Regions from separate parts of the Methylocystis heyeri genome, predicted to be linked through region 1. Evidence: predicted binding sites of a transcription regulator. Region 1 holds the regulator's gene; each other region holds the start of a gene.
The links. The regulator LexA, encoded in region 1, represses DNA repair genes until DNA is damaged. The targets are predictions, from matches to a motif close to TGTTCNNNNTGTGTTCNG.
Positions count from the first base shown of each region.

Region 2: a site for LexA is predicted at 1,606-1,623, ahead of H2LOC_RS15160 (PA0069 family radical SAM protein). Genes of this name have one in related genera too.
Region 3: a site for LexA is predicted at 1,871-1,888, ahead of rhuM (RhuM family protein). Genes of this name have one in related genera too.

Region 1 is NZ_CP046052.1:1,074,609-1,078,204, forward strand. It holds gene H2LOC_RS04780 (alpha/beta fold hydrolase) at 1-229, shown strand, start outside; partial or broken gene H2LOC_RS22055 (hypothetical protein) at 402-608, shown strand; gene H2LOC_RS22060 (TonB family protein) at 1,138-1,362, shown strand; gene lexA (transcriptional repressor LexA) at 1,490-2,197, shown strand; gene H2LOC_RS04795 (ComEC/Rec2 family competence protein) at 2,404-3,596, opposite strand, start outside.
Region 2 is NZ_CP046052.1:3,332,392-3,335,987, reverse strand. It holds gene mltA (murein transglycosylase A) at 1-156, opposite strand, end outside; gene H2LOC_RS15170 (Tim44/TimA family putative adaptor protein) at 160-852, opposite strand; gene H2LOC_RS15165 (FxsA family protein) at 971-1,438, shown strand; gene H2LOC_RS15160 (PA0069 family radical SAM protein) at 1,775-2,950, shown strand; gene H2LOC_RS15155 (ribonuclease HII) at 3,033-3,596, shown strand, end outside.
Region 3 is NZ_CP046052.1:3,215,555-3,219,150, reverse strand. It holds gene sppA (signal peptide peptidase SppA) at 1-729, shown strand, start outside; gene ihfB (integration host factor subunit beta) at 686-1,081, shown strand; gene H2LOC_RS14610 (lipopolysaccharide assembly protein LapA domain-containing protein) at 1,127-1,474, shown strand; tRNA gene H2LOC_RS14605 (tRNA-Thr) at 1,760-1,835, shown strand; gene rhuM (RhuM family protein) at 2,114-2,896, shown strand; gene H2LOC_RS14595 (hypothetical protein) at 2,908-3,129, opposite strand; gene cydX (cytochrome bd-I oxidase subunit CydX) at 3,403-3,504, opposite strand; gene cydB (cytochrome d ubiquinol oxidase subunit II) at 3,521-3,596, opposite strand, start outside.

The sequences.
Region 1 (3,596 bases):
GAAGACGCCCACCCTGCTGATCACCTGCGGCAGGGACGAGATCGTTTCGACCCCCGCGATAGAGCGCTTCGCCCAGAGGCTCGACATCGCGACGCTGGTCGACATACCCGGCGCCCGGCACGAGGCCATGATGGAGCGGGACGAGCTGAGAAGCCTGTTCTGGGCGGCCTTCGACGCCTTCGTTCCCGGTCACTTCGGCCAGGACGATCGGATCAGCCTGAAGGGTTGAGGGCCGGCGCGCGAGCCCGCCGGGATCGGAGCGAGCCGGCTCTCAAGCTAAACTGAAACATCAGCTATGAGATATAAGACTATGATTATAAAAAATATCTCTGTTGAAGTTAAAGTTCTTTCTTATCGGTCGTCGCGGTCCTGCGGAGCCGTCTAGCCGTGGCTTCTGAAAGCGACGCCCTCCAGCGCCTGATCGAACCGGCCCAGTTCGTGGAGCCGCCGCGCAGGCGCTTTGGCGCCATTCTGGGCGTCGTGCTTCTTTGCCACCTCGCCGTGCTGGCGGCGCTGGTCCTTCTCGACGCGATCCTCACGCCGCGCGACATGCAGGCCGTGGAGACTCCCGTCGAGGTGATCGTCGAGCCGCCGGCGCCGGAGCCCCCGCCCCCGCCCGAGGAGCAGCCGAAGCCGGAACCAAAGCCCGAGGAGCAGAAACCCGAGCCCAAGCAGTCCTCCTATTATGAAGAGCCCGCCACCGACGCGCCGCGGGCGCCGAACAAGGAGACCGTCGAGCGAAAGGCGCAGGACGCCGAGACCAGGGCCCAAAGCAAGGCGCCGCGCACCGCCCAGGCGGCGCAGAAGCCCGAGCCTCAAAAACAGACCAGCGAGACCGAGGAAGCGGCCAGAGAGGTCTCGGACAAGACCGCGGCCTTGAAAAACGCCGAGGACAGGCCCGACGCCGAAACGATCGAACAGGCCGACATCGACCAGCAGCGGCCGCCAGAAAACGAATCGACCGCCCAAACCCAGGCCGAGACCCGAAAGGGCGCAAAATCCCTGGCCGAGCAATTGACCGACCCAGACCCTGCCCCGCAATATATGTTCAGCGGCGCGGCCAAGGCCTCGCCGGTGTCGGGCGGCAAGGCCAACTCCACCTATCTTTCCATTCTGTGGGGCATGATCATGCCGGGCATGCATGTGCCCGAGCGGGTCACGACCAATCGTCTCAAGGGAAACGGGGTGGTCCTCTTCCGGGTCGACATCAAGGGCAATCTAACCGGGGTCTCCGTCTACAAATCCAGCGGCCTGCCCGATCTCGACGCCGCCGCCGTGGCGAGCGTTCGCCGCGCCGCGCCTTTCCCCCCGCCGCCGCGCGGCCTGATCGCGCCGATCAATTTTAACTATACCAGCAACTGAAGCGCGTTGCGGAACGCAGCAGGAACGTCTATGCTTGCGTTCATGATTTGTTTATGAGCGGCGGCCATAGTTCCGCCCGGCGGAGCCCGAAAATGGTCCGACTGCCGCTCCCGGGGGCAAAAAGCCGATGTTGACGCGAAAGCAGAGCGATCTCCTGCGTTTCATTAACGAACGCCTCAAAGAGACCGGCGTGCCTCCCTCCTTCGACGAGATGAAGGACGCGCTCGATCTGCGCTCCAAATCCGGCATCCATCGCCTGATCCTCGCACTCGAGGAGCGCGGTTTCATACGCCGCCTGCCCAACCGCGCCCGCGCCCTGGAGGTGCTCCGCCTTCCAGAGTCCTCCACTCCTTCGGCGCCGAACCGGGCGCGCAAATTCTCGCCCAATGTCATCGAGGGCAGCCTCGGCCGCGTGCGCCCTTTGCAGGAGCGCGAGGAGAACAACGAGAATCAGCAGGTTGCGATTCCGGTGATGGGACGCATCGCCGCCGGCACGCCGATTTCGGCGATCCAGTCGCGCAGCCACACCATCAGCCTGCCGCCCGATCTGCTTTCGAACGGCGAGCATTTCGCGCTCGAGGTGCGCGGCGACTCGATGATCGAGGCCGGCATCCTCGACGGCGATACGGTCGTCATCAAGAAACAGGACCAGGCCGAGAGCGGCGACATCGTCGTCGCGCTGATCGACGACGAGGAAGCGACGCTGAAGCGCCTGCGCAAGCGCGGGGCTTCGATTGCGCTGGAGGCGGCCAATCCGGCCTATGAGACCCGTATCTTCGGTCCTGACCGCGTGCGCATCCAGGGCAAGCTGATCAGCCTGGTGCGGCGTTATTGAGGTTTGGGGGTCCCGCCGAATGAAGGGAAGCACCATGGAACGTGGGGCTCCCCATCCCTCCCCCTTGCGGCGGGGAGGGTGGCCCGGCGGAGCCGGGTCGGGTGGGGGTTAAATAGTGTAAATTGCAGTGGAAATCGCCCCACCCCGCCGCTTCGCGGCGACCCTCCCCGTCACGTCAAGGGGGGATAACGCCCCGGGTAGACTCCCTACTCCTCGAAATCCGCTGCCTCCCCGTCTCCGCCCGCATTGGGCTCGGGCGGCGGCGTGAAAATCTTATGCCCCGGGGGCGGTTTGGACCATGGCCGATCCTCGCCGCGGCTTCGCCCCGTCGACCATTCGACCCCCGACGGCTTCAGGCGCAGGGCGACCGCGCCGGTTTCTTCGAGTTTCCGGCGGTCTATGACGACCGGCGCGTCGCACCCGGAAGGCGCATAGAGCGGCGTCACGACAATTGCGGCCTTGGCGCAATCTTCGATCAACGCAGCCCGCTTCTCGACGAGGACGACGAATCTACCGTCGATGGCGCGGGCGACGCAGCCGTAGCTGTCGCAGGAGACGCCGCCGCGGGCGTCACCCGGCGCGCGAGAATCGGCGTCGGCGCGCAGCCATTGCTCGGCCGCGAAGGCGCCGGGTTTTGATCCCAGCAGCGCAAGGCCGCCTTCCGGCAGACGCACGGCCGCTGATTCTCCGCTCGGCGCCACTGCGAGGTCGAACCCAGGGCCGCTGGAGGCGCCGAGGAGACCGAGCAGAGCGAGCGGCAATGCGAAGGCGCGCAGCGTCCAGCTGCGCCAGAGCACCATGAAGAGCATAGCGAGGGCGAGCAGGAAGATCGCCCAGGGCGCGAAGCTTTTCACCGGCAGGCTGGCGCCGGGCGCCGAGCCGATGAGTTTTGCGATGGCGACCACGAGGTCGATCCCGAGGCCGAGATAGCTCCACACCAGCCCGTCGAGGCCGAGCGGGTAGAGCGCCGCCCCGAGCAAAGCCGCCGGCACCGCGAAAAATTCGATGATCGCGAGCGTGAGCGGGTTTCCGACCAGCACATAGGGGCTGATCTCATGGAAGTCGTTGGCCATGAAGGAGGCGGTCGCGGAGGTGGCGCAGAAGGTGGCGAACAACGCGGCGCCGGGCCCGAGCAGCAGCCCGCGTTTGAGCCGGGCGAGCCAGTATTCCTGCGCAGGGCGCGGAGAAAGGACGGAGACGTCGCCGGCGCGCTCGCGGTCGAGATTGCGCACATCGGCTTTCGCCTCATAGACCGCGATCAGGGCGGCGACCGCAGCGAAGGAGAGCTGGAAGCTCGCGCCCAGCAATGCCTCGGGTTCGAACATCACCACGAAGAATGCGGCCCAGGCGAGGTTGCGCATCGAGAAGGCGGCGCGATCCAGCAGGACGGCGAGGAGCA
Region 2 (3,596 bases), 2.3 Mb from region 1:
AGGGGCCAGCGCGGGCCGCAGCTCCGGCGCGCCCTCCAGGTGGATCTTCGCCGAGCGCAGGAATGTCTCAAAGGCGCAATCGAGATCGTCGTTTTCGAACCCTTCGAGCGCGGCGAAGGGCAGGGGCTCGCCGTCGACCCAGGGAGGCGGCTTCACGGGTCAGCGCGCGGCTTCGGTCGCGACGAGCTTCCAATTGGGGTCGCGGCTTCCCGGGTCGCGCGCGAACGTCCACAGGTCGACGATCGGCGCGGCGCGCTCGAGATCGCCCTCGATGACCGCGCCGTCCTTGTTCTTGCGGGCCGTGATGAGTTTGCTGGAAAAGCGCACCGTTATGCTGTTGGAGCGGGGCAGCGCGCGCGCGTCTTCGACGCTCGCCTGGTCGATCGAGACCAGCACGGACTCCATCGTTTCTCCCCGGGCTTCGCGGGAGTTTATCTCGACCAGGAAATTATTGCAGACCTCGTCGGAAAGCAGGCGGCGCAACGTGTCCCGATCGCCGACGGCGAAGGCGTGAACGACCATTTCATAGGCTTTGCGGGCCCCTTCCATGAAGGCGGGACCGGAAAATCCGGGGTCTGCGGCGGCGATCGCCTCCAGTCCGTTCCAGGCCTCGCCGCCCTTCTCGGCCATGCCCCGCCAGCGGTCGGCGTTCTCGGCGGATGCGGCGGCGCCCGCCGGCCGCGGCTCGAACTGCGGGTTGCGAGAAGGAGCGCCGAGCGGCTGGAAGCGGCTGGGCTCCGCCGAGTCGCGGTCCGAGCGCATGCCGAGCACCGAGCGCAGCTTCCAGATCACAAACACCGCAAGCGCCGCGAAGACGAGGAGGGAAGGGTCGAAGGATCCGTCGTTGGGCAAAGAGGTCACTCCCTCGGGTTGGGATTTTGCGGTAGCATGTCGGTAGTTGCAAGTCACGAATCAATGCCGATCTATTCGACGGGAAGCTGGCGGAGGCTCGCTGAAACGATTGACACGCGTGAACAGGTCGAAAATCGTCGCCTATGCGGTAGGCGGATGGCTCTTTATCGAAGTCGTCGCCTTCGTGCTGGTGGTGCAAATCCTCGGACTGCTGGCGGCGATCGCCCTCGGCGCCGGCACGACCCTGCTCGGCCTGCTCGATATCAAGCGCTTGATCGAATATCTGCGCCGCAGGATGGGCAAGAGCGAAACCAAGCCCGGCGCGAGCCCCAATATGATGGACGGCGGATTGCAGGCGCTCGGTTCGCTGCTGCTGATCCTGCCCGGCTTCGCCTCCGATCTCGTCGGCCTCGCGCTCAAGGCGCCCTCGATTCGCGCCGACATCGCCCGGCGTCTGCGCCCCGACCCGCGCAGAGGGCCCCGGACCATAGACCTCGCGCCCAATGAATGGAAAAGCATAGGCGTGCGCAAGCCGAGGCGCCGGCGCGCCGCGGCCAAGCCCACCGAAACCCCGCCGGCGGCCTGAGTCGGCGGATAGGCCGCTTTTTCACTAGACATACTCCCACAGAGCCTGATCGGCCGGGCGTGGCTTGGCGCGCCCGTGAAATTTCGTCCGTCCTCCAAGGCGCTTCGGCCCCCGCTCGACGGCGCCAAGCTGTTGACAGCGCCGAAACTGTTCGCTAAATGTTCTTTTGTTCGGTGTATGTTCTGTCAGGCGGTTAACCGTCGTCGTGCGTGAGCGGTGTGCGCGTAGGTTAGTTCGGCTTGCGGCCCGGGTCCGCCGTGGCGGTCCCCGCGGCGTGGCTTCGGGCCGCAAGCCGGGCGTCAAGAACGGCAACGGGGTTGAGGAGGCGGCGTCGCGATGAGCGCTCTCGAAAGTTCCGTAAATCATGCGGCCTCTCGGGCGCCGGACGGCAGGTCTGCGCGCCGGTCGCGGGAATCTTCTTCGTCCGCGCCCGAAATCGTCGCGGCGGATGTCGTCGCAGCCGAGCGCCGTCGCGGGCGCGGCGCGATCTCGAAGCGGAGCGGCCGCTACGAGCCCAGCGTCCGGGAGCAGATCGACGACGGCTGGGGTTCGCTGGAGACTCTCGATCCCTTAAAGACCAACATCCATATCGAACGCCCGCGCAGCGTCATCACCCGCAACGATTCCCCGGATATCGCCTTCGACCGTTCGATCAACCCCTACCGGGGCTGCGAACACGGCTGCGTTTATTGTTTCGCGCGTCCGACCCACGCCTATATGGGCTGCTCTCCCGGTCTCGATTTCGAGACCGAGATTTTCGTGAAGGAAGGCGCGGCGCAGCTTCTGGAGCGCGAGCTTTCCGCGCCGGGCTATGCGCCGAAGACCATCGCCATCGGAACCAACACCGATCCCTACCAGCCGACCGAAAAACGCTTCCGCGTCATGCGCGGCGTGCTGGAGACGCTGCAGCGCGCCGATCACCCTGTCGGCATCGTCACCAAATCGGCGCTGGTGACGCGGGACATCGACATTCTGGCGCCCATGGCGCGCAAGGGCCTCGCCAAGGTCGCGATCTCCATTACGACGCTCGACGGCGCGCTCGCGCGCAAGATGGAGCCCCGCGCCGCTTCGCCGCGACTCCGGCTGGAAACGATAGAAAAGCTCAGCGCCGCCGGAATTCCCACGGCGGTCATGGTGGCTCCCATCATTCCGGGGATCAACGATCCCGAAATCGAGACTATATTGACCCGAGCCCATGCCGCGGGCGCGCGGGAGGCCGGCTATGTGATGCTGCGCCTGCCGCTCGAAGTGAGGGAGATATTCACCGAATGGCTCGTCGCGCATTACCCGGATAAGGCGCGCCATGTGCTTTCGCTGATCCGCTCCACCAGAGACGGCAAGCTCTATGACGCCGCGTTCGAGAGCCGCCTGAAGGGCGAGGGCCCTTATGCCTGGATGATCGGCCGCAGGTTCGAGGTCGCGGCTTCCCGTCTCGGCTTCGGCGCGACACGTCTGCGCTGCGATCTGTTCCAGAGGCCCAGGCGCGAAGGCGAACAGCTTTCGCTGTTTTGACCTGGGCGGGAAGAAGCGCCGTTGCGCCGGCTCGCCGGGGCGGCTTAACCTCATGAAAAGGTTCGAGCCAGGATTTGCGACATTGAGCGGCCCAAGGAAAACGGAACTCGATTTCTCCCACGACAGCCGTTTTCGCGGCAGGGGATTATGGCCGCTCGCAGGCATCGACGAAGTCGGCTGCGGGCCGCTCGCGGGCCCGGTCTGCGCGGCGGCCGTCATTTTGAACCCGGACCAACCTCCGCAAGGGGTCAATGATTCCAAAGCATTGACCGCCAAAGCGCGAGAAACCGCCTTCGCTCTGATCTGTGAAAGCGCCCTTTCGGTGTCCTTCGCCTTTGCAACCGCAGCCGAAATAGACGCGCTCAACATCCGCAGGGCGGCCTTGCTGGCGATGACGCGGGCCGCTGCCGGCCTCTCGGTCCGGCCCGCCTACGCGCTGGTCGACGGACGGTTTCTTCCCGATCTTCCCTGCCGGGGCGAAGCCATCGTCAAGGGCGACGCCATTTCTTTATCGATCGCCGCGGCGTCCATCGTCGCAAAAGTGATGAGGGACGCCATGATGCGTCGATTGGCGGAGCGACACCCCGAATATGGCTTCGCGGAAAACGCCGGTTACGGGGTTCCGCGTCATCTCTCGGCGATCGAG
Region 3 (3,596 bases), 2.1 Mb from region 1:
AAAGCGAGCGCGCTGATATTGACGATCGACAGCCCCGGCGGGACGACGACCGGGGCCGAGAAACTCTATCTCGCCCTGCGCAAAGTCGGCGAGAAAAAGCCCATCGTCGCCGTGATCGGCACGCTGGGGGCGTCGGGCGGCTACATCGCCGCCCTCGGCGCCGACGAAATCGTGGTGCGGGGCAATTCGCTGGTCGGATCGATCGGCGTGTTGTTTCAGTTTCCCAATGTCGCCAAGACCCTGGATACGCTCGGCGTGAAGGTCGAGGAGATCAAGTCCAGCCCCCTGAAGGCCGCGCCCAACGGCTTCGAGCCCACCAGCGAGGCCGCCCGGGCGGCCATCGCGTCGCTGGTCAGCGACAGCTACGCCTGGTTCAAGGATCTCGTGAAGGCCCGGCGCCATCTGGACGACGCCGAACTCGCCAAGGTTTCGGACGGGCGCGTCTTCACGGGGCGCCAGAGCGTTCCGCTGAAGCTCGCCGACATGGTGGGCGGAGAGACCGAGGCGATCCAGTGGCTCGAAACCGAAAAAGGGGTCGCCAAGAAACTGCCGGTGAAGGACTGGAAGAAAAAACCGAGCCTTGAACGGACGGGGCTGCTGGGCCTCGCTTCGGCGGGCGCCCGGGCGCTCGGCCTCTCACCGCTCGCTGTGCTTTTCGATCAGGCGGATACGCAACATCCTCGTCTTGACGGGCTCCTGGCGATTTGGCAGGGTTCTGCAGCAAATTGAACATAGCGTCGCAGCGCAACCGGGCGTCGCAGCTGCGCGCTGCCTCAGGCGGGATAAAATTATGATCAAGTCCGAACTCATCCAGCGTATCGCCAGCCGCAACGAGCACCTCTATCAGCGTGACGTCGAGACCATCGTCGGCACGATTCTCGACGAGATCACTTCGGCGCTGGCGCGCGGCGACCGGGTCGAACTGCGCGGCTTCGGCGTCTTCTCGGTGAAGAAGCGCGACGCGCGCACCGGCCGCAACCCCCGCACCGGGGAACAGGTCTCCGTCCAGGAGAAAAGCGTGCCGTTCTTCAAGACCGGCAAGGAAATGCGCGAGCGCCTGAACGAGAACTACAAGGGCTGAAGCTTCGGCGCGGCCGCCCCTTAAGGCAGGAGATCGAGGAGAGTGATGAGGTCGCTGCTGCGTTTGCTCGTGTATGTCCCGCTCGGTCTGTTGATCCTGTTCTTCGCATTGGCGAACCGCGGCTCGGTGAAGATTTTCCTCGATCCGTTTCCGGGCGGCGAGGCCTCGGGCCTGTCCTTCGAGGCCCCGCTGTTCCTGGTCGTGCTGACCTCCGTCGCGGTGGGGGTGCTCGCCGGGGGCCTCGCATCCTGGCTGACTCACGCTCCGCTGCGTCGCCGGGCGCGGCAGGCGCGCGCCGAGGCCTCCAAGATCAAGAGCGAAATCGAGCAATTGCGCCAGCAGGCCCTGGCCAGTCTCCCCGGCGCGCAGGCGGATCTGAAGCGCAAGCGCTGAGATGATCGGGGCCTGGCTCTGGGCCCTAGTCCTGCATGAGCGTTTTTTCATCGCTTCCTACGGGGCAGGCGTTCCCGGCGTGAAGGGCTGACCCGGCCTGGGCGGGGCCAATTCGAATGGCCTCGCACTTCTTGATCGGGCGTCCCCGGCGGGCGTTCCTTTAAAAGAAGCGCCGCAGTTTCGAAAATTGCGCACAAGGCGGGCCATTTCCCAAGTCGCCGCTTGAAAAAGCGCCGCGGCCCCGATATGAGAGGCTCGTCTCGGGCGTCTTCGACGCCGGGCAACGCCGCAATAGCTCAGTCGGTAGAGCACCTCATTCGTAATGAGGGGGTCGGGGGTTCGAATCCCTCTTGCGGCACCACCTCCTTTGTTGAACCGAAAATAGAGCCGCCGGTCTGTTCCTGGAGCGTTTCCAGCAGAAGTGGATGCGCGACGCGATGGAACTCGTCGACCAGTCGCCATCGACGAGTTATGGAAATCGCTTTTGCATAACGCTTTTACCGGAAAGCTATAGCCATGAACGAGTCGGACGGGCGGCAAACGGAATTCCTGCTGTATCAAGCATAAGACGGCCGGACGCGCATCCAATGCCGTTTCGAGGGCGAGACGCTATGGCTCACGCAGGCGCAAATTGCCGAATTGTTTCAGGTCACGCCTCAGAATGTTACGCTGCATCTCAAAGCGATTTTCGCGGAAGGGAAAATCGAGGAGGCGGCAACTTGTAAGGAATACTTACAAGTTCGACCCGAAGGGATCCGGGAGGTTTCCCGTCGGCTTCGTCACTACAGCCTTCCCGCCGTCCTCGCGGTCGGCTATCTCGTGCGCAGCCATCACGGCACGCAGTTCCGCCAGTGGGCGACCCATGGCCATACGGCGGCGGAGATTGTCCACGGCCGAGCCGACGCCGGCAAGCCCCGCATGGGGCTGACCGTCACCCGTGCGGGCGGCGTCATTCGAAAGGGCGACGTCGCCATCGCCAAGAATTATCTCGCGCCAGACGAACTCGAAGCGCTCAACCGCATCGTTTCGGCCCATCTCGAATTTGCCGAATTGCAGGCCTTGAACCGTAAGCCGATGAAGATGCGGGATTGGATCGCGAAGCTCGACGATTTCTTGCGGCTTTCCGGCCGGGAATTGCTCGGCCACGCCGGAAAAATATCGGCCGAACAGGCGCGGGCGAAAGCCGAAACCGAATATGAAAAATATCGCAAGGCGATTGACGCGCAACCGCGCCCGGTGGACGCCGTTTTCGAGGCGGCGGCGAAGAAGCTGGCGGAACTCAAAAAGCAGAGCCCATCGAAGCGGCGAACGGCGCTGAAAAAAGCGCCGGCGAATGAACGAAGCGGAAATTCGGGCCGGCGGCAGGCGGCGCGGCGCATTATCCTCCTGCCCCGCAGTGCGCGCCCAAGGCCTTTGCCCTGATCGCAAAGCGCTTAATCCCTATGCAGGTCCAAGTCTGTCGACCGGCCTTTTTCGGTGACCGCTATTTTGGCCGTGCGCTCGCCCGTGCGCTTCAGCACAGCCGTTCCTGCTGGAAAGGCGAAGGACAGGGTTCGGCCATCCTCGGAAAATTTCGGGCTCTCGGCGTCGAAATAATCATTGCGCCAGTAAAAGCCGATCACCGTGGCGCCGACAATGATCACCTGCGCGGTCACGCCGTTTCGGGCCCCGCCCCATGTCCCGTCGAGACCTTGCTTTTCTGCGCCCCTGCCAGCAGAGACGTATAGAAACGCCGCTCCAAGACCCAGGCAGAAAGACCGGCGGCGCATTGGCCCTTTGTCGGTTCGCGCAGGCTTCACGATTAACCTCCTGGATCGGCGCATGGTAACCAAGCGTGTTTACGGTCTCTTTGCAACCCCGCGCCTGGATCGTGCGACGCCGCGCCTTGGGCCGGCGCGGCGTTCTTTAGGGCGCATTCGCGAGAAGCGTCATTTCTCCTCGCTGTATTCCTCGATCTCGAGCCACATGGCGTTGAGGATCGCGAAGGCGCAGGCGAGGCCGAGGCCCAGAATCCAGGAAAAATACCACATCGAAGCGCTCCTTGTCTCAATAGGCGTAGTCGTCGCCGCTCGTGACCGCGGCTTCCTTGACGACCCCGCGAAACACCCGAAACGCCCAGGCC